2 regions of the Micromonospora sp. NPDC047756 genome follow, and region 2 is predicted to be linked to the other one. Evidence: predicted binding sites of a transcription regulator. Region 2 holds the regulator's gene; the other holds the start of a gene.
The links. Region 2 encodes HspR, which represses chaperone genes until heat shock. Its sites were predicted from a motif close to TTGAGTNNNNNNNACTCAA; they were not measured.

Region 1: a site for HspR is predicted at 1,944-1,962, ahead of lon (endopeptidase La). Genes of this name have one in related genera too.

What each region holds. Positions count from the first base shown of each region.
Region 1 is NZ_JBVJGQ010000006.1:289,212-303,482, forward strand. It holds gene ACZ6NZ_RS21355 (response regulator) at 1-62, opposite strand, end outside; gene ACZ6NZ_RS21360 (sensor histidine kinase) at 161-892, shown strand; gene ACZ6NZ_RS21365 (manganese catalase) at 976-1,845, shown strand; gene lon (endopeptidase La) at 1,980-4,310, shown strand; gene ACZ6NZ_RS21375 (DoxX family protein) at 4,439-4,843, shown strand; gene ACZ6NZ_RS21380 (right-handed parallel beta-helix repeat-containing protein) at 4,920-6,098, shown strand; gene ACZ6NZ_RS21385 (DEAD/DEAH box helicase) at 6,153-7,886, opposite strand; gene ACZ6NZ_RS21390 (hypothetical protein) at 7,992-8,921, opposite strand; gene ACZ6NZ_RS21395 (sensor histidine kinase) at 9,054-10,208, shown strand; gene ACZ6NZ_RS21400 (response regulator transcription factor) at 10,205-10,810, shown strand; gene ACZ6NZ_RS21405 (2'-5' RNA ligase family protein) at 10,913-11,434, shown strand; gene ACZ6NZ_RS21410 (ArsR/SmtB family transcription factor) at 11,444-12,187, shown strand; gene ACZ6NZ_RS21415 (cytochrome P450) at 12,260-13,288, shown strand; gene ACZ6NZ_RS21420 (isocitrate lyase/PEP mutase family protein) at 13,285-14,082, shown strand.
Region 2 is NZ_JBVJGQ010000001.1:785,197-799,467, reverse strand. It holds gene grpE (nucleotide exchange factor GrpE) at 1-351, shown strand, start outside; gene dnaJ (molecular chaperone DnaJ) at 437-1,621, shown strand; gene ACZ6NZ_RS03740 (heat shock protein transcriptional repressor HspR) at 1,652-2,092, shown strand; gene ACZ6NZ_RS03735 (hypothetical protein) at 2,229-2,423, shown strand; gene ACZ6NZ_RS03730 (hypothetical protein) at 2,800-3,231, opposite strand; gene ACZ6NZ_RS03725 (cation:proton antiporter) at 3,407-4,621, opposite strand; gene ACZ6NZ_RS03720 (cation:proton antiporter regulatory subunit) at 4,627-5,127, opposite strand; gene ACZ6NZ_RS03715 (epoxide hydrolase family protein) at 5,226-6,362, opposite strand; gene ACZ6NZ_RS03710 (TetR/AcrR family transcriptional regulator) at 6,448-7,092, shown strand; gene clpB (ATP-dependent chaperone ClpB) at 7,178-9,769, shown strand; gene ACZ6NZ_RS03700 (hypothetical protein) at 9,898-10,269, shown strand; gene ACZ6NZ_RS03695 (hypothetical protein) at 10,339-11,193, shown strand; gene ACZ6NZ_RS03690 (DUF4178 domain-containing protein) at 11,276-11,857, shown strand; gene ACZ6NZ_RS03685 (hypothetical protein) at 11,959-12,726, shown strand; gene ACZ6NZ_RS03680 (hypothetical protein) at 12,799-13,455, shown strand; gene ACZ6NZ_RS03675 (SDR family NAD(P)-dependent oxidoreductase) at 13,466-14,271, shown strand, end outside.

The DNA.
Region 1 (14,271 bases), on a different contig from region 2:
CCGTTGGTGGTGATCGGGAGCAGCAACTCCAGGCCGCGGGCGAAAAGGGGGTGATCGTCCACGACGACGAGTCGCAAGGTGGAGGCTCCCGGCATGTCTGCGCCGTTCCCCAGCGGGTACCGATCATGCGGGTTCGCACCGAACGAGAGGACTCGGGTGGATGCGCGTACGGCATGGTTTGCGGGACCTGCTGCGAGGGTTGCGCCCCATTGAGCCGACACCGGGCGGGAGACGACCGACGGCGGCCGATTCGGAGCTGCTGCTGCGGGTGCTGTGTCACGAGTTCCGGACGCCGATCAGCACCCTGACCTCGTTGACCCGCGCGTTGGCCGACGAGCGTCGGGAGCTGACCGGGGACGACCGGCGGGCACTCAGTGCGCTGGCCCGCGACCAGGCCGCCCACCTGCAGAGCCTGCTGCGCGACGCGACCGCCGGCACCGGCGTGCTGACGCCGACTCCGCAGCCGGAGCCGGCCGTCGCGCTGGCGGGCATCCTGCGGGAGGCGGCCGCGCTGGTGCCGCTCGGCCGTCGGCGGGCGCGGGCCACCCGGGAGGCGGCCTCCTGCCCGGTGCCGGCCGGACGAACCCGACAGGTACTGGTCAACCTGGTGCAGAACGCGTTGCGGCACGGGCCGCCGGACGGACAGGTCGGGCTGTACGCCACGGTGCGGGGCCCCAGCCTGAGCATCCTGGTCACCGACGAGGGTCGGGTCGACGATGCGCTGCTGGTCGCGCTGCGGCGCCCGGCGCCGGCCGTCGGGATGTCCGGTCTGGGCCTGTGGATCGCGCGGCAGCTCGTCGCGGCGGACGGGGGAACGCTGCGGGCGCACCGGCTACGGCCCCGCGGGGTGGCGTTGGAGGTGCTGCTGCCGATGGCCCGCGCGGTGCGCTGACCCGGGCGGGACACCGGTTGGCCCGCTCGGGTCAGCGGGGCGGGAACGGCCTCGCTACCTGTTTCCGGTACCGAGGAGGTTGGATGTTCAGCCACGTGAAGGATCTGCAGTTCGAAGCCAAGCCGGACGGCCCGGATGCGGCGTTCGCCCGCCGGTTGCAGGAGGTGTTGGGCGGCAAGTGGGGCGAGATGACGGTCGCCAACCAGTACCTCTTCCAGGGTTGGAACTGCCGACTGCCCGGCAAGTACAAGGATCTGCTGCTCGACGTCGGCACGGAGGAGATGGGCCACGTCGAGATGATCGTCACGATGATCACCCGGCTGTTGGACAACGCGCCGCTGTCACTGACCGAGGGGATCGCGGAGGATCCCGGAGGCGCCGCGACCTACGCCGGTGAGAATCCGGCGCACTTCATCCACGGCGGAGGTGGCGCACTGCCCACCGACTCCAACGGGGTGCCCTGGAACGGCGCGTTCATCACCGCCAGCGGCAACCTGTTGGCCGACTTCCAGCTCAACGTCACCGCCGAGGCGCAGGGTCGGCTCCAGGTCGCCCGGTTGTTCCACATGACCGACGACCCGGGCGTCAAGCAGATGCTGCGCTTCCTGCTGGCCCGCGACACGATGCACCAGAACATGTGGCTGGCGGCGATCGAGCAGCTCAAGGAGGACGGCCTGGAGGAGATGCCGGTGCCGGAGGCGTTTCCGGACTCGGGCGAGTTCACCGAGGAGTACGGCTACACCTACCTGGGTTTCTCCTCAGGCACCGACGCCGCCCAGGGGCGCTGGGCGTCCGGGCCCTCGCCGGACGGCAAGGGCGAGTTCCGGTACGACGACAACCCGCGGGCGAACGCGCCGGAACCGGTGCTGGCCCCGGGTGACCCTCGTCTGTACGGCACGAACCCCGGAGTGGCCGGCTCGGTGGTGAACACGGTGAAGAGCAAGCTCACCTGAGGTGCCCGTCGGGTCGTCCACCTATCCTGGGCGACCCGACGGACCGGGTGCGGCAGTGGCCTGGGTCACAGCTTGGAACAAGGGGAACGCTTTGTTACTTGAGTGAGACACGCTCAACTAACGCGAGGTGTTCGATGGCAACTCTTCCGGTACTTCCCCTGACCGACGCCGTGCTGCTGCCCGGCATGGTCATCCCGGTGACCCTCGACCCCACCACCCAGGCCGCGATCGACGCGGCGCGGGCGACCGGCGACCGCAAGCTGCTGGCCGTGCCGCGCATCGACGGCGAGTACGGCCCGGTGGGCGTGGTCGCCACCATCGAGAAGGTCGGCCGCCTGCCCGAGGGCGAGCCCGCCGCCGTCATCCGTGGCCTGTCCCGGGCCCGGATCGGCTCCGGCGTGCCCGGCCCCGGCGCCGCCCTCTGGGTCGAGGCGACCGAACTCGACGAACCCGCCCACGCCGGTCGGGCCCGCGAACTCGCCCGCGAGTACCGCGCCCTGGTGACCTCCGTGCTCCAACAGCGGGGCGCCTGGCAGGTCATCGACGCGGTGGAGCGCATGACCGACCTCTCCGAGCTGGCCGACTCGGCCGGTTACGCGCCCTGGCTGACGCTGGAGCAGAAGACCGAGCTGCTGGCCGCCCCGGACGTCACCGCCCGGCTGGAGCTGCTGGTCGGCTGGGTGAAGGACTACCTGGCCGAGCAGGAGGTCACCGAGCAGATCAACAGTGACGTCCGCGAGGGGCTGGAGAAGTCCCAGCGCGAGTTCCTGCTGCGCCAGCAGCTCGCCGCGATCCGCAAGGAGCTGGGCGAGGACGAGCCGGACGGCTCCGCCGACTACCGGTCCCGCGTCGAGGCCGCCGAGCTGCCGGAGAAGGTCCGCGAGGCGGCCATGCGCGAGGTCGGCAAGCTGGAGCGGGCCAGTGACGCCTCCCCGGAGGCGGGCTGGATCCGTACCTGGCTGGACACCGTGCTCGAGATGCCCTGGGGCACGCGTACCGACGACAACACCGACCTGACCGCGGCCCGCGCGGTGCTCGACGCCGACCACGCCGGCCTCGCCGACGTCAAGGACCGCATCCTGGAGTACCTGGCGGTGCGCAACCGGCGCGCCGAGCGCAACCTCGGCGTGGTCGGGGGTCGCGGTTCCGGCGCGGTGCTCGCCCTCGCCGGTCCTCCCGGAGTGGGTAAGACCAGCCTCGGCGAGTCCGTGGCGCGGGCGCTCGGGCGCAACTTCGTCCGGGTCTCGCTCGGTGGTGTCCGCGACGAGGCGGAGATCCGCGGGCACCGGCGCACCTACGTGGGGGCGCTGCCCGGTCGGATCGTCCGCGCGCTGCGCGAGGCCGGTTCGATGAACCCCGTCGTGCTCCTCGACGAGGTGGACAAGCTGGCCGCCGGCTACGCCGGTGACCCGGCCGCCGCCCTGCTGGAGGTGCTCGACCCGGCCCAGAACCACACCTTCCGGGACCACTACCTGGAGGTCGACCTCGACCTGTCCGACGTGCTCTTCCTGGCCACCGCCAACGTGGTGGAGTCCATCCCCGGCCCCCTGCTGGACCGGATGGAGCTGGTCACCCTGGACGGGTACACCGAGGACGAGAAGGTCTCCATCGCCCGCGACCACCTGCTGCCCCGGCAGCGGGAGCGGGCCGGGCTGACCGCCGACGAGGTGGAGATCGCCGACGAGGCGTTGGCGCTGATCGCGGGGGAGTACACCCGGGAGGCCGGGGTCCGGCAGCTGGAACGTGGCCTCGCCAAGATCCTGCGCAAGGTGGCGGTGACGCTGGCGACCGATCCGTCGCCGGTACGCGTCGACACCGACAACCTCACCCGCTACCTGGGACGGCCGAAGTTCACCCCGGAGTCGGCCGAGCGCACCGCGGTGCCCGGCGTGGCCACCGGCCTCGCCGTCACCGGCGCCGGCGGGGACGTGCTCTTCATCGAGGCGACCAGCATGGAGGGAGAGCCGGGGCTGACCCTGACCGGCCAGCTCGGTGACGTGATGAAGGAGTCGGCGCAGATCGCGCTCTCCTACCTGCGCTCCAACGGGCGGCGGTTCGGCATCGACCCGAACGCTCTGGCGGGACGCCGGATCCACGTCCACTTCCCGGCGGGCGCGGTTCCCAAGGACGGTCCGAGCGCCGGCATCACCATGGTCACGGCCCTGGCGTCGCTGGTCACCGGCCGCCCGGTCCGTCCCGAGTTCGGGATGACCGGTGAGGTGACGCTCTCCGGTCGGGTGCTGCCGATCGGTGGGGTGAAGCAGAAGCTGCTGGCCGCGCACCGGGCCGGCCTCACCGAGGTCATCATCCCGGCGCGCAACGAGCCCGACCTGGACGACCTGCCGACCGAGGTGCGCGAGGCGCTGACCGTGCACACCCTGGCCGACGTGGCCGACGTGCTCGCCCTGGCGCTGCGCCCGGCCGACGTGAAGACGCTGGACGGGCCGGCTCTCTTCGCGGTCTGACGCTCCGACGATCCGGGCCCCCGCCGTCTGCCGACGGTGGGGGCCCTTTCGGTACGCGGGGAGAGGTCTACTGTCTCGTCTGCGCCGTCCCACCTCTCCGCCGCGAGGCGGCCCCCTGGAGGAACCCCGTGAACGTGGTGCTCTGGATCATTCAGTTCCTGCTGGCCGCCGTCTTCGCCGGCGCCGGGTTGGCCAAGCTGAGTCAGCCCAAGGAGAAGTTGCGTGACGTGATGCGGTGGGTGGACCCGGTCCCGCCGTCGCAGGTCAAGTCGCTCGGCGCGGTCGAGCTGCTGGCCGCCGTCGGGCTCGTCCTGCCCGCTGCCACCGGCATCGCCACAGTGCTCACCCCGCTCGCCGCCGTCGGGCTGGTCATCGTCATGGTCGGCGGCCTCCTGGTGCACCTGCGCGCCGGCAGGCAGCAGACCACCCAGCAGGGGCGTCGTACCGAGATCCAGGGCGCGGTCACCTGCGCGGTGCTGCTCGTCCTCGCCGCCGTGGTGGCCTGGGGCCGTTTCGGCCCGTACGCCCTCTGAGTCGCGTCGGCGAGCACGCGACAATGCACAGTAGAGTCTGCCCGCCGCGCGAGGTGGCACTCAACGGGGGAGAGGCATGGAACCGATCGTGAGCGCATCTGATCCGCCGAGCCGACGGTTGGGACGGCGGGTGCTCTTCGCCGGTGGCGCGGGCGCCGCGGTGGCGACCACGGTGGCCACCCTCGCCGGTGCCGAACAGGCGGGATCGCCGCCCGTCACGACAGTGCGGGAGGCCCCGCTCAGCCTCCGGGACCCCCGGGTCGGCTGCCGGCTCGACGGCAGTGACGAGTCGGACAAGGTCACCACGGCGCTGAACCTGCTGCCGGCCGGTGGCGGGGAGATCTTCCAACCGGTGGGCGCGCTCGGTCTCGGATCGGAGGTCCGCTTCCCGACGAGTGTGACCTGGACCGGTGAGAACATCGGGGCCGCGATCATCCAGCCGGCCCCGGGTTACACCGGTCGCCTGGTCTCCAGCGGTAAGTACAACCAGATCTCCAACGTGCACTTCTACGGCATGCGGACCTCCAACGTGCTGTTGACCGTCCGCGGTCCCCGATCGACCTTCCACCACCTGCACTTCGGCAACTCCGGCAGCCACGCGATCCAGTTCCTCGGCAAGGACGCGGAGACCAGCGCCCACGCCAACAAGATCACCGACATCAACATCGAGGACTGCCTCGGCGTCGGCATCCTCGTGAACAAGGTCGCGTACGACAACGAGTTCCTCAACGTCTGGGTCGGTGAGTGCCAGACCGGGATACGGCTGCTGGACAGCGCCTGCTTCTTCGACAACCTGCATGTCTGGGGTTGCCGGGGCAACGGCGTGGAACTGCGCGAGCCCGCCCACCGGAACATCTTCCAGAACGTCTACCTGGAGTCGAACGGCACGAGTGGCACCGGCAGCGGTGCCGACCTGCGGCAGGTCTGGGGCACCCAGTTCATCGGCGGCCGGCTGTGGCGCAACGCCACCAACGGCATCGAGGTCTCCTCATCCGGCCGTACCCGGGTGATGGGGCTCGACATCCACGACAACGGCGCGAACGGGATCCTCGGCCGCGACGCCGACCTGTGCCAGGTGATCGGCAACCAGTTCTACGACGACGCGACGCCCCGCCGCCAGGACCGACCGATCATGACGGTCGGCACCAGCAACAACTGGATCGTCACCAACAACGTGATGCGGGCGTACGACCACCGCTCCGGTGGCGCGTCGTTGGTCGGGGCCGACAACGTGGTCAACGGAAACATCGGCTGACACCGGCGGGGCGGCGGGTGCCCCGGTCTCTCCCGCCGCCTCGCCGACCGCGTTTCAGCGCTCGTCGCCGCCGCGGTCGCGGCGCACGGTGGCCTTGCGGCCCTTGATCGTGCTGGAGCGCAAGCCGGAGATGACCTCGTCGGCCACCCCCTGCGGCACCTCCACCAGTGAGAACCGGTCGGCGATCTCGATCGAGCCGATGTCCCGGCCGCGGATGCCGGTCTCACCGGTGATCGCGCCGACCAGATCCTGCGGGCGCACCCCGGCGCGTCGACCCAGGCCGACGAAGACCTGGACGGTGTTGCCGCCGCCGGAACGCGGCCGGCCCCCGCTGCGCCGGTCGCCGCCCCGGCCGCCGGCCTCCGGTCGGCCCTCGCGCGACCCACGGACCGGAGCCTGCGGAATCTCCTCCTCGTCGTCGGAGCCCGGCGACGTCACCTCGTGGGCCAGCTTCACGGCGGCGAGGGCGACCTCCATCAGGTCGAACTCGTCGGTCAGCGTCTCCACGATCACCCGGAACGGGTCGAGGTCGTCCTCCAGCAGGCTCTCCCGCAGGGCCGCCTGGGTCAGCTCCAGCCGCCGGGTGCGCATGTCGGCCACGGTGGGGATCTTGTCGATGGTGATCCGCTGGCCGGTCACCCGCTCGATGGTCTTGAGCATCCGGTGCTCGCGCGGCTCGGCGAGGGTGATCGCCACGCCCTCGCGGCCAGCCCGACCCACCCGACCGATCCGGTGCACGTACGACTCCGGAGCGGACGGCACGTCGTAGTTGACCACGTGGGTCAACTGCTCGACGTCCAGCCCACGCGCCGCCACGTCGGTGGCCACCAGCAGGTCCGCGGTGCCCGCCCGCAGCCGGCCCATGACCCGGTCGCGTTGCTCCTGGCTCATGCCACCGTGCAGCGCCTCGGAGCGGTAGCCCCGGCCGTTCATCGTCTCGGTCAACCGGTCGACCTCCTCCCGGCTGCGGCAGAACACGATCGCCGCGGTCGGGGACTCCACGTCCAACACCCGACCCAGCGCGGCCGGCTTGTGCGCCCGGGTCACGATGTACGCGCTCTGCCGCACCCGGGGCGCCTCACCCGCGACCGGCTGCTCCCGGCCGATCTCGATCCGCACCGGTTCGCGCAGGTGCTGGCGGGCCATCCCGTCGATGCGCGAGGGCATGGTGGCCGAGAAGAGCACCGTCTGACGCTGCGTCGGAGCGTGCTCCAGGATCGCCTCGATGTCCTCGGCGAAGCCCATGTCGAGCATCTCGTCGGCCTCGTCGAGCACCACCGTGGCCAACCCGCCGAGGCGCAGGGTGCCCCGGGCGATGTGGTCGAGGGCCCGGCCCGGGGTGGCCACCACCACGTCGACGCCGCTGTCCAGTGCCCGCAACTGCCGCCCGATCGGCTGCCCACCGTAGATCGGCAGCACCCGCGCGCCCAGGTCCTTGCCGTAGCGGTGGAACGCCTCGGAGACCTGTACCGCCAGCTCCCGGGTCGGCACCAGCACCAGCGCCACCGGGTCGCCGCCCCGTCGGTGCGCCTCCATGAGGTTCAGCAGCGGCAGCGCGAACGCGGCCGTCTTGCCGGTGCCGGTGGCTGCCTGCCCCAGCAGGTCCCGACCCTCCAGCAGCGGTGGGATAGCCTCCCGCTGGATGGGGGTCGGCTCCTCGTACCCGAGGGCGGCGAGCGCGCCCAGCAGCTCGGCGCGGAGCCCGAGTTCGGTGAAGGCGCTCACCTCGTCGGTGCCGTCGGGGGTGGCGTCGATCGGTGCGTCGTGCTGTGCAGGTGCGGAACTCATGTGCCAAGCCTTTCATCATGCCCTCCGGGCCGTTGCGGCGACCGCCACAACAGCTGTCCCCGAACCCGTGCCACGGCTGTTCGGCGACCCTGGCGGCGGCCCCGGTCAGGCGTCGGTGGTCAGGATGGCCAGCACCATCACCGCGGCGAGGGCCACGTCGAGCACCGCGCAGAACTCGGCGTAGCCGCGTGGCACCACCCGGCGGTTGCGGTGGTGCACGACGTCCCAGCCGGCGTGCGCCAACCACCCGAGCGCCACCAGCCAGGCGGCGGTCCGCCCACCGGCCAGCACCGCGACCAGCGTCAGGGCGACCCAGACGGCCAGGCCGGCGAGTTGGGTGGCGAGCACGCCCCGCCCGCCCAGCGTGCGGCGGGCCATGCCGATCAGCAGGTAGCCGCCGGGCAGCACCAGCATCGTCCACGGGCTGAGCACGCCCGGGTCGACCCACATGTCCGCGGTCAGCAGCAGCGCCAGCCCGGCCGGCCAGCGGTGGGCGAGCGCCACCACGACCGGGTGTCGGCGTACCGGCACGGAGGCTTCGTGTCGGTGCCGGAGGGCCACCAGCACCATCGCGGGGACCATCAGCAGGTGACCGCCGAGCATCAGCGCGTCGGCGTCGATCAGCGCGGCCCGAAACGGCACGAGCAGCAGCAGGAACGGGACGTACATCGCGGCGGCCATCTCAGCGACCGCGTGCCAGCGGTGCGCCCGGTAGCGCATCACCACCGTCATTCCCACTGTCATGTTCGTGGCCATCACCAGTGCGGCGACCTCCGGCCGGGCCAGCGCGCCACCCACGCCCAGCGCCGCGCCGGCCAGCTCCCACAACGGTCCGAGCAGCAGCATCCCGGCGACCATCGCCAGGGCCATCTCGCCCAGGTGCCACAGCAGCCGCCGCCTGCTGCTGGCCGGTGCCGCGGCGGTCGGCGCCGCCGCGGTCGGTGTCGGGGCCGAGGAGGCCGGCGCGTCGGTGGGCAGGGGCGCGGGCGACGGTACGGCGGTGCGGCCGTCCGCGTACATCCGGGTGTTTTCCATGCCTCGACCCTGCCGGTGCCCCCGGTGTGGCCGGCAGACCCGTTCGTCACGGAAAAACCGTGCGGACCGCACGGCCCAACCGTGACAGTTCGCATGGGTGGACCACGCGCGGGACGGTCCTAGGATCGGTGCGTGGCGAGCGAGGCGGTGACTCCGCGGGCGGACCGCCGGCTGCGCCGCGTCCGGCGGGCGACGCTGGTGTCGCTGGCCACCGGCGGGTGGGCGAGCGTCCTGCTACCGGCGGTCGGCCTGACCCGCGAGCCCGACCCGGGCCGGGTGACACTCGGCGCGGTCGGCATCCTCGCCTTCGTGATCGCCCAGACCGTCGTCCTGTACGCGGCCGTGACGCCGTGGCTCGACCCGCGTTGGCGGCATCGGGCCGAGCTGAGCCTGGTCGGGGTGGCGGTGCTGACCGTTCCGCTGGTGGGCCCGGTGGCGGCCGGCAGGTGGCCGACCTGGGCCTGGCTCGGTGCGGCGCTGATCGGCATGACGCCGCTGCTGGTGCGGTGGCGGGCCGCGCTGGCGGTCGCGGTCGGCGTCCTCGCGGTGTCGGTCGCGGTGGCCTGGTGGACCGGTGGTTCGGTGCCGCGCCACCTCGCCGTGACCGGCGCGATCGGCGCGGCGGGCGCCGCCGTCAACGGGTTCCAGGTCTGGTTCTGGGACCTGCTCGTGGAAGCCCGGCAGGGCCAGGCAGCCCAGGCCCGGCTGGCCGCCGTCGAGGAACGGCTGCGCTTCGCCCGCGACGTGCACGACGTCCTGGGGCACCGCCTCACGGTGATCGCGTTGAAGGCCGAACTCGCCGCCCGGCTCGCGCCGGTCGACCCGGAACGAGCCGGACGGGAGGCCGCCGAGGTGCAACGGTTGGCCGCCTCCGCGCTGAGCGAGGTACGCGAGACGGTGCACGGCTATCGGGCCGTCGATCTCGACGAACAGCTCGCCGCGGTGGTGGGGGTGTTGCGCTCCTGCGGGGTGCGGTGCACGGTTGCGCCGCTGCCGGCGGACCTGCCGCAGCCCGCCGCCGTCGAGCTGGCGGCGGTGTTGCGCGAGGCGAGCACCAACGTGTTGCGGCACAGCCGGGCCGACTGGTGCCGGATCCGCGTCGAGCGGGAGGATGACGTGGCCAGGATGACGGTGGCCAACGACGGCGTCGACGGCCGTGGCCCGGACGCGCACAGCCACGGCCTGCGCGGGCTGGCCGACCGGCTCGCCGCCGCCGGGGGCGAGTTGCGGGTACGCCGGGAGGACGCGATCTTCACCCTCGAAGCCACAGTGCCGGTGCCGTCGTGATCCGCGTCCTGCTGGCCGACGACGAGGACCTGATCCGGGTCGCCGTCGCCGCGCTGCTCGCCCTGGAACCGGACATCGAGGTGGTGGCGCACGCCGCCGACGGGAAGACCGCCGTCAGCGCGGCACTGGCGCACCGCCCGGACGTGGCAGTGGTGGACCTGGAGATGCCCGGCCTGGACGGCATCGCGGTAGCCGCCGAGCTGACCCGGGTCCGACCCGAGTGCGCGGTGGTCGTGCTGACCGGGCACGGTCGTCCCGGGCACCTGCGCCAGGCGTTGACCGCCGGCGCCCGTGGGTTCCTGCCCAAGGGCTCACCGGGTGCGGCGCTCGCCGATGTGGTCCGCCGGGTGCACACCGGAGGGCGCTACGTCGATCCGTCGCTGGCCGCCGATGCGTTGACCCTGCCCCCGTGCCCGCTGACCCCTCGGGAACTGGAGACGCTGCGGCTGGTGGAGGTCGGCGCGCCGGTCGCGGTGATCGCCCGTCGGGTGCACCTGTCCACCGGGACCGTGCGCAACCACCTCTCCGCCGCCGTGCAGAAGCTCGGCGTCGCCGACCGTGCCGAGGCCGTCCGCACCGCTCGGGACAACGGCTGGCTCTGACCGTCGACACCGGCGGCGCGCGGCGGGAAGGACCGCGAGCACTCTCCGGCGCTGATCTCGAAAGCCGCGGGGGTGGCGTGGACGTCCGGCTACCGTGGGCGCGTGCGTACGGTGGAACTGCTCTGCTCGCCCGGCCTGGAGGTCGCGGTCCGGGCGGTCTGGGGCCGCCTGGCCGCCGCCGGGCTGCCCAGCCTGGCCCGCAACATCCACCCCACCAACCGCCCGCACCTCACCCTCGCCGCCGTCGACGAGTTCCCGCCGGGGGTCGAGCACCGCCTGGCCGAGCTGTTCGACGCCGCGCTGCCGGTGCCGGTGACGCTCGACCGGGTCGTCGTCCTGGACGGCAGCGCGCCACTGGTCTGGCTCGTCCGACCCACTCCGGCGCTGACCGCGCTGCACGCCGCCGCCTGGGACGTTCTCGCCGATGCCGACGGACACCGCCCGTGGCACGCGCCCGACGCCTGGGTGCCGCACCTGAGCCTGGCCCTGCGGTTCCGCGACGCCGACCTGCGGTTGGCGCGTGCCGTCGCCGGTGGGCAGCGCCCGACCGGCGACTTCGACGCCGCCCGCAGTTACGACGGCACGGACCGCTCGGTGACCGCGCTGACCCGACTGCCTTCCTAGACTGGGGCGATGAGCGTTGGCACCGACGGTCGGGGGATGGCCGAGCTGGCGGCCCTGCTGGCCGACGGCACCCGCGCCGGGATGTGTCTGGCCCTGCTCGACGGGCGGGCATGGACCGCCGGTGAGCTGGCCCGGCGCGCCGGTGTCGCCCCGTCGACGGCCAGCGACCATCTCACCCGACTCGTCCGCGGTGGGCTGCTCGTCGAGGAACGGCAGGGCCGCCACCGTTACCTGCGGCTGGCCGGGCCGTCGGTCGCCCAGCTCATCGAGGACCTGGCCGGGCACGCCCCGGCCACGCCCACACCGACCGGGTCGCTGCGCGCGGCGACCGCGAGCGCTTCCCTGGCGTACGCCCGGACCTGCTACGACCACCTCGCCGGGCGGCTGGGCGTGCTGATGTACGACGCGATGCTCAGCGAGCGCCGACTCGACCGGGCCAGTGGCTTGGCGCTCACGCCCGACGGGTGGGCCTGGGCAGCCGGCTTGGGCGTACCCGTGGACGCGCTGCGCGCCGCCCGCCGCCCGGTGGTCCGCGACTGTCTGGACTGGACCGAACGCCGCCCGCACCTGGCCGGGGCGCTCGGCGCGGCGCTCTGCCGCCGCTTCACCGAGTTGGGCTGGATCAGCCAGGGCATCGGCCGCGCCGTCCGTCTCACTCCCACCGGCCGCCCCGGCCTGGCCGCCGCGCTCGCCATCCCCGAACACACCCTCGACCCGCCGGTGGTCCCGTCGCCCACGAGCGGTCGCGCCTGACCGGCGAGCAGCGGGTGACCATGGCGGGATCGTTCGGTCCGGGGCGAACGGTTCGCGCCCTAGGGTCGGGCGGTGACTGACAACTGGCCGCCCATCGCGCCCGCCCCGGGAACACCGTCGTGTGGACCGCCCTCGTTCGAACCGGAGCGCGGTTGGTGGGTGACCCGGCACGCCGACGTGCGGGCGGCGCTCACCGACCCGGCGTTCCAGGTGCCGGCCGTCGACACCGGTCCGCCCGGCACCCTCGCCTGGTTGCGTGCCACGGTCAGCCGGTTCAGTCCACCGCTGCGGCACGCCGACCGTCGGGCGGTCGCAGTGCGCGCGCTGGCCCCGCTCGACCCGGACGACCTGCGCTTGGAGGCGGTGCGGCTGACCGTGGCCGTTCTCCACCGCGCCGAGCACCGCGTCGACGTGATGCGGGAACTGGCCCGGCCGGTGCCGCTGCGGACGTTGGCCGGTCGCCTCGGTTTCGCTGATCCGGTAGCCGCCGGGACGGCGGTCGCGGTCGTCGCGGCGGCGTACCACCCGGGGGTGGACCCGGCCCTGACCGCGCGGGCCGACCGGGCGGTGACGGCGCTGCTGGCGCTCGCGCCGCAGGGTTCACCGGAGGTACGGGCGAACCTGATCGGTCTGCTGGTCCAGGCGTGTGATGCCACCGCCGGCCTGATCGGCGCCGCCGCCCATCACCTGCTGCCCCCGGATGGCGCGCCGACCACGGCACGGACCGCCGACCTGCTGGCCGAGGTGCTGCGCCTCGACCCACCGGTCCGGGCCACCCGACGGGTGACCGTCGACGAGGTACGCCTGGGCGGGCAGGATCTGCCGGCCGGAAGCCCGGTGCTGCTGCGCTTCGACGCGGCCAACCGTGACCCGCAGGTGTTCAGCGAACCCGCGACGTTCCGGCCCGGTCGGCCCGGTGCCGGGCTGCTGACCTTCGGGGCGGGGGAGCGGGGTTGTCCCGGCGACCGGCACGCGCTGGCGCTCGCCACCGGTGTGCTCGACGTGCTGCGGGAACGCTGCCGGCGCGGCCCGGACCCGTTGCGGCACGAACCGCACCCGACCCTGCGGGTGCCGACAACCCTGGAGGTGAGCGTCCGATGATCGAACGTCGGGCCGCGTTTCACGCCCTGCACCGCGCCGGCCGCCCCCTGCTGTTGCCCAACGCGTGGGACCACGCCTCGGCGGCGGCGCTCGCCGCGCGTGGACATCCGGCCATCGGCACCACCAGCCTCGGGGTCGCCGCGACCGCCGGCCTGCCCGACGGCGTCGCGGCCAGTGCGGCGCAGACCCTCGCCCTGGCCCGCGGGCTGGCTCGGCTGCCGGTGCTGCTCAGCGTGGACGTGGAGGCCGGATTCAGCGACGACCCGGCCGAGGTCGCCGAGTACGTCAGGGAGTTGGCCGGGGTCGGCGTGGTCGGGATCAACCTGGAGGACGGGCGCGCCGATGGCACCCTCGCCGACACTGAGGCCGCCGCTGCCAAGATCGTGGCGGTGAAGGCGGCGGTGCCGGAGCTGTTCGTCAACGCCCGCACCGACACCTGGTGGCTCGGGGTGCAGGACCCACTGCCGCAGACCCTCGCTCGCGCTCGTGCCTACCGGATGGCCGGTGCCGACGGGATCTTCGTGCCCGGGACCGCCGACCTGGCCACCCTGCGCGATCTCACCGAGCGGATCGACGCTCCGGTCAACGCGCTGTACCAGCCGGGCGGCCCAGGGCTGGCCGAGTTGGGCGGGGCCGGGGTGGCCCGGGTCAGCACCGGCTCGCTGCTGTTCCGGGCCGCGCTGGGCGCCGCGCTCGCCGCCGCCGACGCCGTCCGTGACGGCGGGTCCACCGCTGCGGGCGTCCTGCCGTCGTACGCCGAGGTGCAGACCCTGGTGTCGACGCGCGGCGACTGACAGCGGCGGCCTGAGCGCGCGACGGTGCGTGGCGTGCTGGGCTTGGCTCATGCTCTGCGTCCCGCCGGCGGGGCCGTGTTCGGGCCCGCGCGGGACAGCCCGGTGAGTGGTGGGTGATGGGTCGGTCGGCGCCTTTGGAGCTGAATCGTTTGTGACATCACGGGCCCGCTTGCTCCGGGCTTCAGGCTC
Region 2 (14,271 bases):
CGCAAGCGGGTCGACCGGGACCGCAGCCTCGTGCAGGAGCAGGCGACCGGCTCGGTGCTGGCCGCGCTGCTGCCGATCCTGGACGACCTGGACCGGGCCCGGGAACACGGCGACCTGGTCGGGCCGTTCGGCACGGTGGCGGAACAGCTCACCACCGCGCTGGGCAAGTTCGGCCTGAACGCCTTCGGCGAGCAGGGCGACTCGTTCGATCCGACCCGGCACGAGGCGGTCGCGCACCAGACCTCGGCCGACGTCAGCGAGCCGACCTGTGTCCAGGTCATGCGACGCGGCTACCAGCTCGGTGAGCGGCTGCTGCGCCCCGCGCTGGTCGCGGTCGCGGATCCGGAATAGTGCCAGACAGTGAGCAGGCCGTCCCGCCCACCGCCCAGCGGTGGGCGGGACGGCCGGGCCACCAGGGTCGGAAGGAGGTGGACCGGTGAGTTCGAAGGACTGGATCGAGAAGGACTTCTACGCCGTTCTCGGCGTGGACAAGGCCGCCTCCGCGGATGACATCAAGAAGGCGTACCGCAAGGTGGCCCGGGAGTCCCACCCGGACCACAACCCGGGCGACCCGAAGGCCGAGGAGCGATTCAAGGCTGCGTCCGAGGCGTACAACGTGTTGTCGGACAGCGGCCGCCGTCGCGAGTACGACGAGATGCGTTCCCTCTTCGGCTCGGGCGCTTTCCGGCGCAACGCCAGGGGTGGGGGTCAGCCGGGCGGCATGCCGTTCGACGTCTCCGACATGTTCGGTGGCGGCGGAGGTGGCGGCGACCGTCGCTTCGGTGGCGCCGGCTTCCAGGACCTGTTCAGCTCGATCTTCAGCGGAGGCCAGGCCGGTGGGCAGGCCGCGCCACGCGGTCCGGCCCGTGGTCGGGACGTGGAGACCGAGGTGGCGCTGGACTTCGGCGACGCGGTGCGCGGGGTGACGCTGCCCCTGACGTTGCGCGCGCCGGGAGTCTGCGACACCTGTCACGGCAACGGGGCGAAACCCGGCACCCAGCCGCGTACCTGCCCGGTGTGCCATGGTGCCGGCGTGACCACCCGCGACCAGGGGTCGTTCAGCTTCTCCGAGCCGTGCCGCAACTGCCAGGGCGTCGGCACCGTGGTCGAGGAGAAGTGCCCGGAGTGCCACGGCAGCGGCGGTGTCACCAAGACCCGCACCATGAACGTCCGCTTCCCCGCCGGTGTGGCCGACGGTCAACGCATCCGGCTGGCCGGGCGCGGTGAGCCGGGCGAGCGCGGTGGCCCGGCGGGTGACCTCTTCGTACAGGTCAAGGTTCGGCCGGACGAGCTGTTCGGGCGTACCGGGGACGACCTGACGTTGACCGTGCCGGTCACCTTCGCGGAGGCCGTGCTCGGCACGGACCTGCGGGTGCCCACGCTCGACGGGGCGGTGACCCTGCGGGTGCCGCCGGGGACGCCGAGCGGTCGGGTGCTGCGGGCCCGGGGCAAGGGTGTGGTCCGTCGCGACGGGCAGGCCGGTGACCTGCTGGTCACGCTGGACGTGGTGGTGCCGGCCCGGTTGTCCGACGAGGCGCGCTCGGCGCTGGAGTCGTTCGCTGAGCAGACCCCGCCAGCGGCTCGGGAACATCTCGACGCTCGGGTGCGTCGAGTCAGTTAGTCCGGTGGAACGGACGCGGAGGTGAGCGGGATGTCGGGCGAGTTCCTCGGTTCGGGCGACCCTGCCTACGAGGCCAAGGTGTTGATGATCTCGGTAGCGGCTCGGATGGCGGGAATGCATCCGCAGACCCTGCGCCAGTACGACCGACTGGGGCTCGTGCAGCCCGGCCGAGCCGCTGGTGGCGGGCGTCGCTACAGCGTCCGCGACGTCGTGTTGTTGCGCGAGGTGCAGCGGCTCAGTCAGGACGACGGGATCAATCTGGCCGGCGTCAAGCGGATCATCGGGCTGGAGCGGCTGTTGGAGCAGGCGCAGCAGCGGGTGGCCCGGCTGGAGGCGGAGCTGGACGCCGCGTACCGCCGGGTGGCGGAGCTGGAGTCGCTGGCCCGCTTCCCGGGCCGGGATCTGGTGCCGACGAACCGCACGTCCACCGCCCTGGTGGTGTGGCGCCCCCGCCGTACGCCCGATCGCTGAGCTGCCGCTCACCCGGATCTGTCTTGTTGGCCCGGATCGCGCCGGATTCCCGGCGCGGTCCGGGCCGCTTCGGTTAGCCTGTCGATAAGGGTCCAATCGGCTTAATCCGGACCTACCGGCATGGCAAGGGAGAGCGATGGCGGAACCGGCGAAGAAGATGGCCCAGCAGACCGAGGACCGGTTGGAGAACCTGGCCGAAACCGTCCGCAAGAAGTTCGACAAGGTGACCGAGGGAACCTACCGGGACCGGGTCATCGCGGGCCGGTTCGCCGAAAACGGCGACCACCCCGCCGAACGGGACCGAGCCAAAACGGAACGCGAGCAGGACTGACCGGTAACCAACGTGCGGGCCGGGACCCACGGGGGGTCCCGGCCCGCACGTGTTTGTCGGTGCGGGCCGGGACGCGGTGATGCCGCGGTGGGGGTCCCGGGGCGTTCGTGTTTGTCGGTGCGGGCCGGGACGCGGTGATGCCGCGGTGGGGGTCCCGGCCCGTTCGTGGTCGTCGAGTGCGGCCCGCGGCGAGGGGGTCGGCGATCGCTCGGGTCCTTTGGAGCTGAATCGTCTACGACATCACGCGGTGGCTCTGCTCCGACCGCGCCGGCGGTCGGAGCGACCCGCATGTGGCGGGCATGAATCGTTTACGACATCAGCTCCATAGGGGCATGGTCGCAGTTGGCTCCCGCCGATGGTCAGCGAATCCGGCGGTTCAGCCGAGGCGGCGGTTCTCGCGGACCAGGCCGCCTTCGCACCAGTCCCGGTAGACGAAGAGGTCCGGTCTGGCCAACAGCACCCGGCCGTTGTGTGCCCAGACCTTCATCAGTTCGTCGCCGTCACGCTCGGCCTGTTCGACAAGCTTGCGAAATCGGCGCTTGGGATGGGCCCGAAAGTTCGTCCGGATGCCGTCGGCCGCGTAGATGTAGAGGCAGTGCAGCGCGAACCGCCGGGCCGGGCAGGTCGGATCCATCGCTAACTCGAAGAGCGTCAACACCAGCCGGTCGCCGGAGACCAGCAGGTCCCAGTCCGGTGGCATCGACGCCAACGGCACTGAATCGGGCTTGTACGCCCAAGCTCGCAACTCCGCCGGAGTCGGATCGACGGGGTTGGCGAAGCCGCGGAACGTCGACTCTTGCACGCTCACCGGCTGACCTTCCGCTCTCGCCCGCGTTTGGCAACGCTGCCTGCGGACCCTGGCTGCTGGGGCGAAACGGTAACCCGCCGTCGGGTGCTGCGGTAGTACCCGCGAGGAGCAATTCCGCAACCGTTGGCATGGGTGGGTCGGTTACATCGACGACGCAGCAGAGTTCAGGTGGACCTCAGTGCAGTGAGTCGACGACCGGGGCCGGCCCCCGCCGCTGAGCCGCCGCGCGGTTGCGCAGCCACCGCTTGAACCATGGGAAGTCCGGCAGCCGGGCCAGGATCGGCCCGGTCACCACGGTGATCAGGACGTACGTCGCGGCCAGCGCCGCCAACCGCGGCTCGACGCTCCCGGCGGCCACCGCGAGACCGGCGATGACGATGGAGAACTCACCTCGGGGTACGAGTGCCAGGCCGGTCCGCCATCGACCGGGTTCGGCGATGCCGACCCGACGGGCGGCGAGGTAACCGGTGGCCGTCTTCGTCGCCATGGTGATCACGGCCAGCGCGAGCGCCGGCAGCAGCACCGGCGGAATGTCCTGCGGATCGGTGGTCAGACCGAAGAAGACGAAGAACACCGCGGCGAACAGATCCCGCAGGGGCGAGAGCAACTCGGTGGCGTGGTGCGCCACCGGGCCGGAGAGCGCGATGCCGACGAGGAACGCGCCGACCGCCGCCGACACCTGGAGCGACGCGGCGATGCCCGCGATCAGCAACGTCAGACCGAGTACGCCGAGCAGCAGCGCCTCCGGGTCCTTCGCCGACAGGGCGGACGAGATCAGGTGGCCGTACCGGATGGCGACCACCAGCACGATCAGCACAGTGCCCACCGCGACGGTGAGCGCGATCCCGCCGCCGAGCAGGCCGGTGCCGGCGAGTACGGCAGTGACGAGCGGCAGGTACAGGGCCATCGCCAGGTCCTCGATGACCAGCACCGAGAGGATCACCGGGGTTTCCCGGTTACCGAGCCGGCCCAGGTCGGCGAGAACCTTGGCGATCACCCCGGAGGAGGAGACCCAGGTGATGCCGCCGAGCACCAGGGCGGCGACCCAGTCCCAGCCGAGCAGCAGGGCGAAGGCCGCGCCGGGCAGCGCGTTGAACACGCCGTCGATCAGCCCGGCCGGGGCTGCCGAGCGAAGGTTGCCGACCAGTTCGTTGGCCGAGTACTCCAGGCCGAGCATCACCAGCAGCAGGATGACGCCGATCTCGGCGCCGACCGCGAAGAACTCCTCGCTGGCGGCGAGCGGCAGTAGCCCGCCGTGCCCGAAGGCGAGCCCGGCGAGCAGGTAGAGGGGAATGGGCGAGAGGCCGAAGCGTCGGCTCAGCCGGCCGAGGAGGCCAAGCAGCAACAGCAGCGCACCGACTTCGATGAGCAGCGTGGTGAAATCGTGCATCCGCCTCAGCCGTCCGGGTCACTGTCGGCGAGGATGGCGGACACACCGTCGAGACCTCTGCGGGTCCCGACGACGACCACCACGTCGCCGGCTGCGAAGCGGAAGGAGGGGAGTGGCGAGACGATCACTTCGCCTTCGCGCAGCACCGCCACGATGGAGGCGCTGGTGCGGGTACGCGCCTTGGTGTCGGCGAGCTTCCGGTTGACGTACGGGGAGCCGGCCGTGATGGCGATCTGCTCGGTGAGCAGACCAGCGGCCTGCTCGCGGAGCCCGGAGAGCTGACCGAGCATCAGCGACGCGCCGAGGATGTCAGCCAGAGCCTCGGCCTCGTCGTCGGTGAGCGGAATGTCCGCCTGGCAGGCATCAGGGTCGTCGGGATCGTAGAGAACGAGATCACGGCGGCCATTGCGATGGGAGACGACGCCCAGGCGGCGTCCGGACTCCGTCACCAGATCGTGACGTACCCCGATCCCGGGTAGGGCGGTCTGCTCGACACGTACTCGCACCAGCCAAGGCTACCGCTTGATGAACAATCCGCAGATCTTGGACGGCCGCCGGTCGTCAGACCAGGCCCTGCGCAGCTTGTCGATCAAGCGCTGGCGGGTCAGCGGAGGCTGGCGAAGAACTCGCGGATGTCGGCGACCAGCACCTCGGGGGCCTGGTGGGCCGCGTAGTGGCCACCGACGTCGCCCCGGCCCTCGACGTCGGCGTCGTACGCCGTCCACCGGACGATGTTCGAGTGGTCCCGCTCGGCGAAGGCGCGGATGGACTGGAAGTCCCCGGGGAACATGGCCAGCGCGGTCGGTGCGGTGGTCGGCTCGGTCGGCGGCTCGCCGGCGTGCGCGTCCTCCCAGTAGAGCCGCATCGCCGAGGCGGCCGTCCCGGTGAACCAGTAGAGCGCCACGTTGGCCAGGATGAAGTCGGCGTCCAGGCTCTCGTCGAAGAGCTGGGCGTTCCAGGCGAGCAGCCCCACGGGTGAGTCGGTCAGTCCGAACGCCAGGGTCTGCGGCTGCTGACTGTGCACCTGGTTGAAGGAGAACTTGTTCTCGTAGAACCACTGGAGGTGCCCGAGCGCCGCCTGGTCCGCCTCGGAGAGCCCGGCGAACTCGGCCGGGTCGCCGGAGGGGAACGAGAAGAGCTGAGTCACGTGGACGCCGAGCACGTGCTCCCGGTCGGTCCGGCCCAACTCCGGCGAGATCATCGAGCCGGCGTCGTTGCCGACCGCGCCGTAGCTGTCGTACCCCAGGCGGTTCATCAGCTCGGCCCAGGCGCGGGCGATGCGCAACCGGTTCCAGCCGGCGCTGCGGGTCGGGCCGGAGAAGCCGAAGCCGGGCAGCGACGGGACGACCACGTGGAAGGCAGGCGCGTCCGGGTCGCTCGGCTCGGTGAGCGGGGCGATCACGTCGAGGTATTCCAGCACCGAGCCGGGCCAGCCGTGGGTGAGCACCAGCGCGGTGGCGTCCGGCCGGGACGACCGGACGTGCAGAAAGTGGATCCGCTCGCCGTCGATCTCGGTGACGAACTGGGGGTGGGCGTTCAGGCGGGCCTCGACGGCGCGCCAGTCGAACCCGCCCCGCCACCTGTCGACGAGGGCGCGCACCCGGTCGTTGCTCATCCCGTACGAGTCACCCGTTCCGGGCAGCTCGACGGGCCAGCGGGTGCGGTCCAGCCGGGCGGCCAGGTCGTCGAGGGCGGCCTGCGGGATATCAACGCGGAACGGGTGGACAGCGGTGTCACTCATGCCGGAACTCCTTCGGAACGGAATGTTTCGTTCTGCAATCACGATAGCAGATCGGAACGATCCGTTCCACTGTTAGTCTGAACGCATGTCACCGACGTCCGGCAAGACCCTCGGCGGTCGCCGCGCCCAGGCCGCCCGCAACGACGAGGTCATCCTCGAAGCCGCCCGCGCCGTCTTCCTCGACGACCCGAAGGCCCCGATCGCCGCCGTCGCCGAGCGCGCCGGCGTTGGCATCAGCGCCCTCTACCGGCGGTACGCGGGCAAGGAGGACCTGCTGCGCCAGCTCTGCCACGACGGGCTGCGTCGGTACGTCGCGGAGGCCGAGACCGCCCTCGCCGAGCCGGACGACTGGGCCGCGTTCACCGGTTTCCTGGCCCGGGTGGTCGACGCCGACGTGCACTCGCTCACCGTCCACCTGGCCGGCACCTTCACCCCGACCGAGGAGATGGGTCGGGACGCGGTGCGTGCCGGCGAGTTGGCCACCGCGCTCGTGGACCGGGCCCGCGCGAGCGGGCGGCTGCGCCCCGATGCGGTCGTCCACGATCTGGGGTTGTTGTTGGAGGCGTGCGCGGCGGTCCGCGTACCCGATCCGGAGCGGACCCGTCAGCTGCGCCGTCGCCAGCTCGCGGTCCTGGTGGCGGGCCTGTCGTCGGCGCCGGACGCTGGCCCGCTGCCCGGCCCGGCTCCGGCGGCCGGCGAGTTCGACTGGCGGTGGCGACGCCGGGAGTGATGGGCGTCACGCGCTAAGGTTGAGCGGAATACGCTCAACTCTGGTTGTGTCCAACCCAGTGGACAACGCCGATCCGGGGGAGCCCATGAACACCGAAAGACTCACCACCAAGAGCCGCGAAACCATCACGGGCGCTGTCGCGCTGGCCAACCAGCGTGGTCACGCCACTGTCGAGCCCTGGCACCTGCTGCTGTCACTCCTGGACACCGACGGCTCGACCGCCACCGGTCTGCTGCGCGCCGTCGGGGCCGACCCGACCGAGCTGCGCCAGGCCGCCCAGCGCGCGGTCGACAACCTGCCGGCCGCCCGCGGCTCCAGCATCGCCGAGCCGACGTTGGCTCGGGAGTTCGTCAACGCCATCGGCGCCGCCGAGCAGATCGCCCGGCCGCTGGGCGACGAGTACACCTCCACCGAGCACCTGCTGGCCGGCCTGGCCCGGGTGGGCGGGGCGGTGTCCGGCGCGCTGAAGACCGTCGGTGCCACCGAGGAAGCCCTGGTCGCAGCCTTCCCGACCGTGCGCGGTGGGGACCGTCGGGTCACCACCGCCGACCCGGAGCAGACCTACCAGGCCCTGACCAAGTACGGCGTCGACCTCACCGCCAGCGCCCGCGATGGCAAGATCGACCCGGTCATCGGCCGGGACTCCGAGATCCGCCGGGTCATCCAGGTGCTCTCCCGGCGTACCAAGAACAACCCGGTGCTGATCGGCGAGCCCGGCGTCGGCAAGACCGCGATCGTCGAGGGCCTGGCCCAGCGGATCGTCACCGGCGACGTGCCCGAATCACTCCGCGACAAGAAACTGATCTCGCTGGACCTCGGCGCGATGGTCGCCGGCGCGCAGTACCGCGGCCAGTTCGAGGAGCGACTGAAGTCCGTCCTGGAGGAGATCAAGAACTCCAACGGGCAGGTCATCACGTTCCTCGACGAGCTGCACACCGTCGTCGGCGCGGGCAAGGGCGAGGGCTCGATGGACGCCGGCAACATGCTCAAGCCGATGCTGGCCCGTGGTGAGCTGCGGATGGTGGGCGCCACCACGCTCGACGAGTACCGCGAGCACATCGAGAAGGACCCGGCGCTGGAGCGCCGTTTCCAGCCGGTGCTGGTCGGTGAGCCGACCATCGAGGACACCATCGGCATCCTGCGTGGGCTCAAGGAGCGCTACGAGGTGCACCACGGCGTACGGATCACCGACGCCGCGCTGGTGGCCGCCGCGACGCTGTCCGACCGGTACATCACCGACCGGTTCCTGCCGGACAAGGCGATCGACCTGGTCGACGAGTCCGCGTCCCGGCTCCGGATGGAGATCGACTCGCGTCCGGTCGAGGTGGACGAGATCGAGCGGGCCGTCCGGCGGTTGGAGATCGAGGAGATGGCCCTGGCCAAGGAGCCGGACGCCGCCTCGGCCGAGCGGTTGGAGCGGCTCCGCAAGGAGTTGGCCGACAAGCGTGAGCAGCTCACTGTGCTCTCCGAGCGCTGGCAGACGGAGAAGAGCCACATCACCAAGCTCTCCACCGCGAAGGAGGAGCTGGAACGTCTCGGCGGTGAGGCCGAGCGGGCCGAGCGCGACGGCGAGCTGGAACGCGCCGCCGAGCTGCGTTACGGCCGGATTCCCGCCCTGAAGGTCGAGCTGAAGCAGGCCGAGGAGGAGCTGGCGCAGCTCCAGGCCGACGGCGCGATGCTGAAGGAGGAGGTCGGCGCGGACGACATCGCCGCCGTGGTCGCCTCCTGGACCGGCATCCCCGCCGGCCGGCTGCTCGAGGGTGAGACGGCCAAGCTGCTGCGGATGGAGGAGTCGCTGGGCGACCGGGTGGTCGGCCAGACCGAGGCGGTCGGCGCGGTCTCCGACGCGGTACGCCGTGCCCGCGCCGGTATCGCCGACCCGGACCGCCCGACCGGCAGCTTCCTCTTCCTCGGCCCCACCGGCGTCGGCAAGACCGAGCTGGCCAAGGCCCTCGCCGAGTTCCTCTTCGACGACGAGCGGGCCATGGTCCGCATCGACATGAGCGAGTACGGCGAGAAGCATTCGGTCGCCCGCCTGGTCGGTGCCCCGCCCGGCTACGTCGGTTACAACGAGGGTGGTCAGCTCACCGAGGCGGTGCGCCGGCGGCCGTACTCCGTGGTGCTGCTGGACGAGGTGGAGAAGGCTCACCCGGACGTCTTCGACGTGCTGCTCCAGGTGCTCGACGACGGCCGGCTCACCGACGGCCAGGGCCGCACCGTGGACTTCCGGAACGCGATCCTGATCCTCACGTCCAACCTCGGGTCGTCGGTGATCAGCGACCTGACGCTCGCCGACGAGCAGCGCCGCGAGGGCGTGCTGGCCGTGGTCCGCTCGCACTTCAAGCCGGAGTTCCTCAACCGGCTGGACGACATGGTGGTCTTCGCCTCGCTGCGGGGGGACGACCTGCGCTCCATCGTCGACATCCAGCTGCACCGGATGCGGCGGCGGCTGGCCGATCGTCGGCTGGGTCTGGAGATCACCGATGCCGCCCGGGACTGGCTGGCCGAGCACGGCTACGACCCGATCTACGGTGCGCGACCGCTCCGTCGCCTGGTTCAGAGCGCGATCGGAGACCAACTCGCCAGGGCCCTGCTCTCCGGATCGATCCGAGACGGAGAAACGGTGAAGGTGGACCGCTCCACCGAAACCAACACCCTCTCCGTATCCCCCGCCTGACCCCCCGACGCGGTGATCAAGAGGTTCGCGTCAGGTTCGCGTCCGCTCCTGACGCAAACCTCTTGATCAACAGGGTGGGGCGGGGGTGGAGTGGGCCCGGACGGGGAAAGGGTGGAGGCATGTTTGGGATGCGGAAGGCTTGGGAGCGCGAATTGGGCGCCGCCGTGGACGAGTTGGTGGCCGCTGACACGCTCGCCTTTGGTGGGGTGGGGATCGCGGGCACGCTGTTGCCGGTGACCGAGGCGTACCACCGGGTCGAGGCCGCCCTCGGCGACCACCCCGATGAGGTACGCCGCCAGCTCGACCGGGTGCTGGCCGACGGCACACCCGCCGGCCGGGCGTACGCGGCCACGCTGCTGGAGCGGGTCGACCCGGAGAAGGCCCGAGCGACGTGGACGTCGCTGCGGGACGATCCGAGCGAGTTGACCACGTTCGTCGGCTGCGTGATGGACCGGGAAACCCTTGGCGCCTACGCCAGTCGGCGGCTCGCCGCAGCATGATCCATTCGCCGGTCGGTGCTGCCCGATCGGTTCTGCCGGTCGCTGGCGACGCACCGTACGTTGCCAGCCATGAGCCCGCCCGCCACCGTGCCGCGTCCGCCCCGCCCGGCCACCGTGACCATCGCCTTCTGGCTGCAACTGACGGTGGTGCTGGTGCTGCTCGGCCTGGCCGCGCTCGCGGTGGCCGAGGCGGTGCGCTTCGATGGCCAGATCGACCGCGCGGTACGACTGGTGCCGGACGCCGACCCGGACGAGGTGGCCGGCGAGCGGCAGGGCAACGTCGCGATGACACTGATCCTCGGCGTGCCGGCGGTGTTGCTCGCGGTCTGGCTGGCGGCCACCGCCGTCCCGGTCCGGCGAGGTGCCAACGTCGCGCGGATCCTGGTCTTCGTGGCCAGCGGAGCGCAGTTGCTGGTCTGCTTCGGGCAGTGCTGCTCCGGAGGGTTCCTCGTGCCGCTGCTGACCATGCCGGAGATCGGCGACGAGCCGCCACCGGACTGGGACGAAGAGTGGGAGAGCTCGACGTTCTTCGACACGCTGTACGCCGGCACCGACCCCTGGGAGGACCTGCTCGTCCCCGCGGCAGGGTTGGGTGTGCTCACCGTTCTGGTCCTCTCCGCAGCCGTGGCCCTGCTCCTGGCGCTGCCGCCGGCGAGCCGCTGGTTCGTGCCGCGTACCGCGAACGAGGCGCTGCCCGGCCCGGCGTGGGTGATGCCCGCCCTCACCTACGCCCCGACCGGTTACGGATATCCGACAGCCCCACCGGTGCCGGGCTTCCTGCCGCCGAACCAGCCGCTCCCACCCGGCTACCTGATCTGCCCCGACCCGGCCGCGCACCTGACGCCGGGAGCGCCGGCCGCCCCACCAGGGCCGACCGGACCGCCGGTGCCGCCTCCGGAGGACGCACCCGAGGACACCCGCTAGTTGAGCTGTCGGCCACAGCACGGGCCTTCCGGGTGCCGACGGTTGTTACCGTCTGCGCCGACGTACCTGGGGAGGTGGTCGCGTGGACGCGCTGGTGACGTGCCTGGTGGCGGCTGTTGCCGTACTCGCGGTGGTCGTGGTCGTCGTGCGGGCCCGCCGGCGGCCGACGGGCCGGCCCGTCCACAAATCGGCGGAGCCGCCGCGCGGCGGCCCGCTGCGCCGGCTGGCTCCGGGTGACAGCGTGCGGATCCGCGAGCGGGAGTACGCGGTGAGCGCCACGATCCGCCTGGTCGAAGGCGACTGGAGTTGGGTGCAACACCTCCTCGACGACGACTCCGGCACCCGCCACCGGCTCTCCGTGGAGGACGGCCCCGAACTGGAGTTGGTCTTCTGGACCCCGGAACCGGGCGCCACCGTCACCCCGGGGGCCCCGACCATCGAACTCGGCAGGCGGCGCTTCACCTGGGCCGAGACCGGGCAGGCGCGTTACACCGCGACCGGCGAGACCGAGCTGCCGTCGACCGGAACGATGCGCTACCACGACTACCAGTCCGGTGGCACCGCACGGCTCTCCTTCGAGGCGTACGGCGAAGAGGGTTGGCGGGTGGCCCGCGGTGACCTTCTCGACCCCGCCGACCTGACGATCCTCCCGCCCCGGGTCTGAGGCCGTCGAGGCCGGCCAGGCGGACGCGCCGGGCTCGTCACGGCATGCCGAACTGGCCGGTTGTCGATACGGTGTGGGCGCGATCTTAGGGAAGGAGAATCGTGGTCGATTCCCAGAGCACGCCGGCCCGTCAGCGGCCATCCATTGTGTCGATTTCCAGTTACCTGCTCTTCTTGTTCCTGGCGCTCCAGGTGGTCAGTCTGATCATCTCGCTCAGCACCTTCGGCAAGACGCGGGACGCGCTCCGCGCGGCGTACGAGGGCAGCGCCACCGACGGTGACCAGGTGGCCGACGTCTTCGCCGTCGTCGGCATCGGTGGGAGCATCGTCCTGCTGCTGCTCGCGGTGGTGCTGGGCGTGCTGGCCCTGTTCAACAACCAGGGCCGCAACGGCGCCCGGATCACCACCTGGATCGTCGGCGGCATCATGGTCTGCTGCCTGGGTGGCGGTCTGCTCAGCAACGCGGCCGGCAGTTTCACCACCGGTGGCGGGACCAACGGCGACGCGCCGAGCCCGGAGGAGATCCAGCGCCGGCTGGACGAGGCACTGCCCTCCTGGGTCACCCCGGTCAGCCTCCTGCTCGGTGTGCTCGGCCTGATCGCGCTGATCACGGCGCTGGTCCTGCTGGCGCTGCCGAAGGCGAACCCGTTCTTCCGCAAGCCCACAGCGGGCTGGGAACCGCCCACCCCGGGCGCCAGCTACCCGGGCCACCCGCAGGCGCCGGGTCAGCCCGGTTACCCGCAGGCATCCGGTGAGCCGGGTTATCCGTCGAGTGGGGAGCCGAGCTACCCGCCGCCACCGGCAGCGGACCGGCCGGACGACACGCCGCCCACGGATCGGCCCGGGTCAACCCCGCCGCCGAGCAACTGACGGTTCGATAAGCACGACGCCGACGATCCCTCCGAGTAGGTTGCAACCCGACGCCTACCGGAGGGATTCGTCGTGTCGTACCCGGAATCGGCACCGGCCCGCCGGCCCGCCGCCGCCCTGACGGCCGCGACCGTGCTGTTGGTGATGGCGGTCGCCGCGCTGGCGTACGCGGTGGTCTCCCTGGTGGTGCTCGGTGGGACGGTCGACGGGTTCCGGTCCGCCGCCCGCGACACCTCGGCGAGCCCGGAGCAGGTCGACGGCGTGGTGGCTCTGCTCCGTGCGTCCGCGGTGCTGTCGGCGGTGGTGGCGGCGTTGTCCGCGCTGCTGCTGGCCGGCCTGGCCCTCGGTCTGCTGGCCGGTCGCAACGGCGTCCGGGTGGCGACCTGGGTGGTCAGCGGGCTCGGTCTGCTGGCCGCCTGTTGCAGCGTGGTGGTGGTTGTCGGCGAACGGGCCGCGCCGCTGCGAATGGGCTCCGGCGACCGGTCCCTCGCCGAGTTGCTGGGTCTGGTCGGCGACGCGTACCCGTCCTGGTGGATCCCGCTCAACGCCGGGCTTTCCGTCGCCCAGGCACTCGGTTACCTTGTAGTAGCTACGCTGCTGGCGCTGCCGGCGGCGAACAACTGGTTCGGCCGCCACCGCCCGACGGCGCCAACCGCACCGCCCCTGTTCCCGCCCGCCCCGCACCAGCCCCCGTCGGCGCCGCACACGCCCCCGTACCCGCCCAGGTGAGGACCGCTCCGTGACGCTCGACCCCACGACTGCCGAGCGCCGAGCCCTGATCACCGGGGCCACCGCCGGCATCGGCGCGGCGTTCACGCGACGACTGGCCGCCGATGGCTGGCACCTGGTGCTCGTCGCTCGCGACGCGGCCCGGCTGGCCGAGCTGGCCGCTGAGCTGGGTGCCACGTCCGGACGCGAGGTGGAGACGATCTCCGCGGATCTGTCCACCGACGACGGCTGCGCCACCGTGGAGCAGCGGCTCGCCGACGGCAGCCCGGTGCATCTGCTGGTCAACAATGCGGGGATCAGCCTGAACAAACCGTTCCTGCGCTCCACGGCGGAGGACGAGGCGCGACTGTTGCGACTCAACGTCCACGCGGTCATGCGGTTGACCCTGGCGGCGCTCCGACCGATGACCGAACGGCGAAATGGGGCAGTGATAAATGTCTCTTCGGTCGCCGGGTTTGGTACGGCCATGCCCGGATCGACGTACTCCGCCAGCAAGGCGTGGGTCACCAACTTCAGTGAGTCCGTCGGCCAGTCGGCGCGGCCGTTCGGCGTTCAGGTGATGGCCCTCTGCCCCGGCTACACCCGCACCGAATTCCACCAGCGGGCCGGCATCAACATGTCCAAGACGCCGGAGTGGCTGTGGCTGCGGGCCGAGGACGTAGTGGACGAAGCCCTGCGTGACCTGCGCAAAGGCAAGATGGTCAGCATCCCGGCGTGGAAGTACAAGGTGGTCGTCGCAGGTATGCGACACGCGCCGCGGCGGCTGCTCCAGGCGGTCGCGCGAGACACCCGCGGCCGGATCGGTCGCGACGAGCG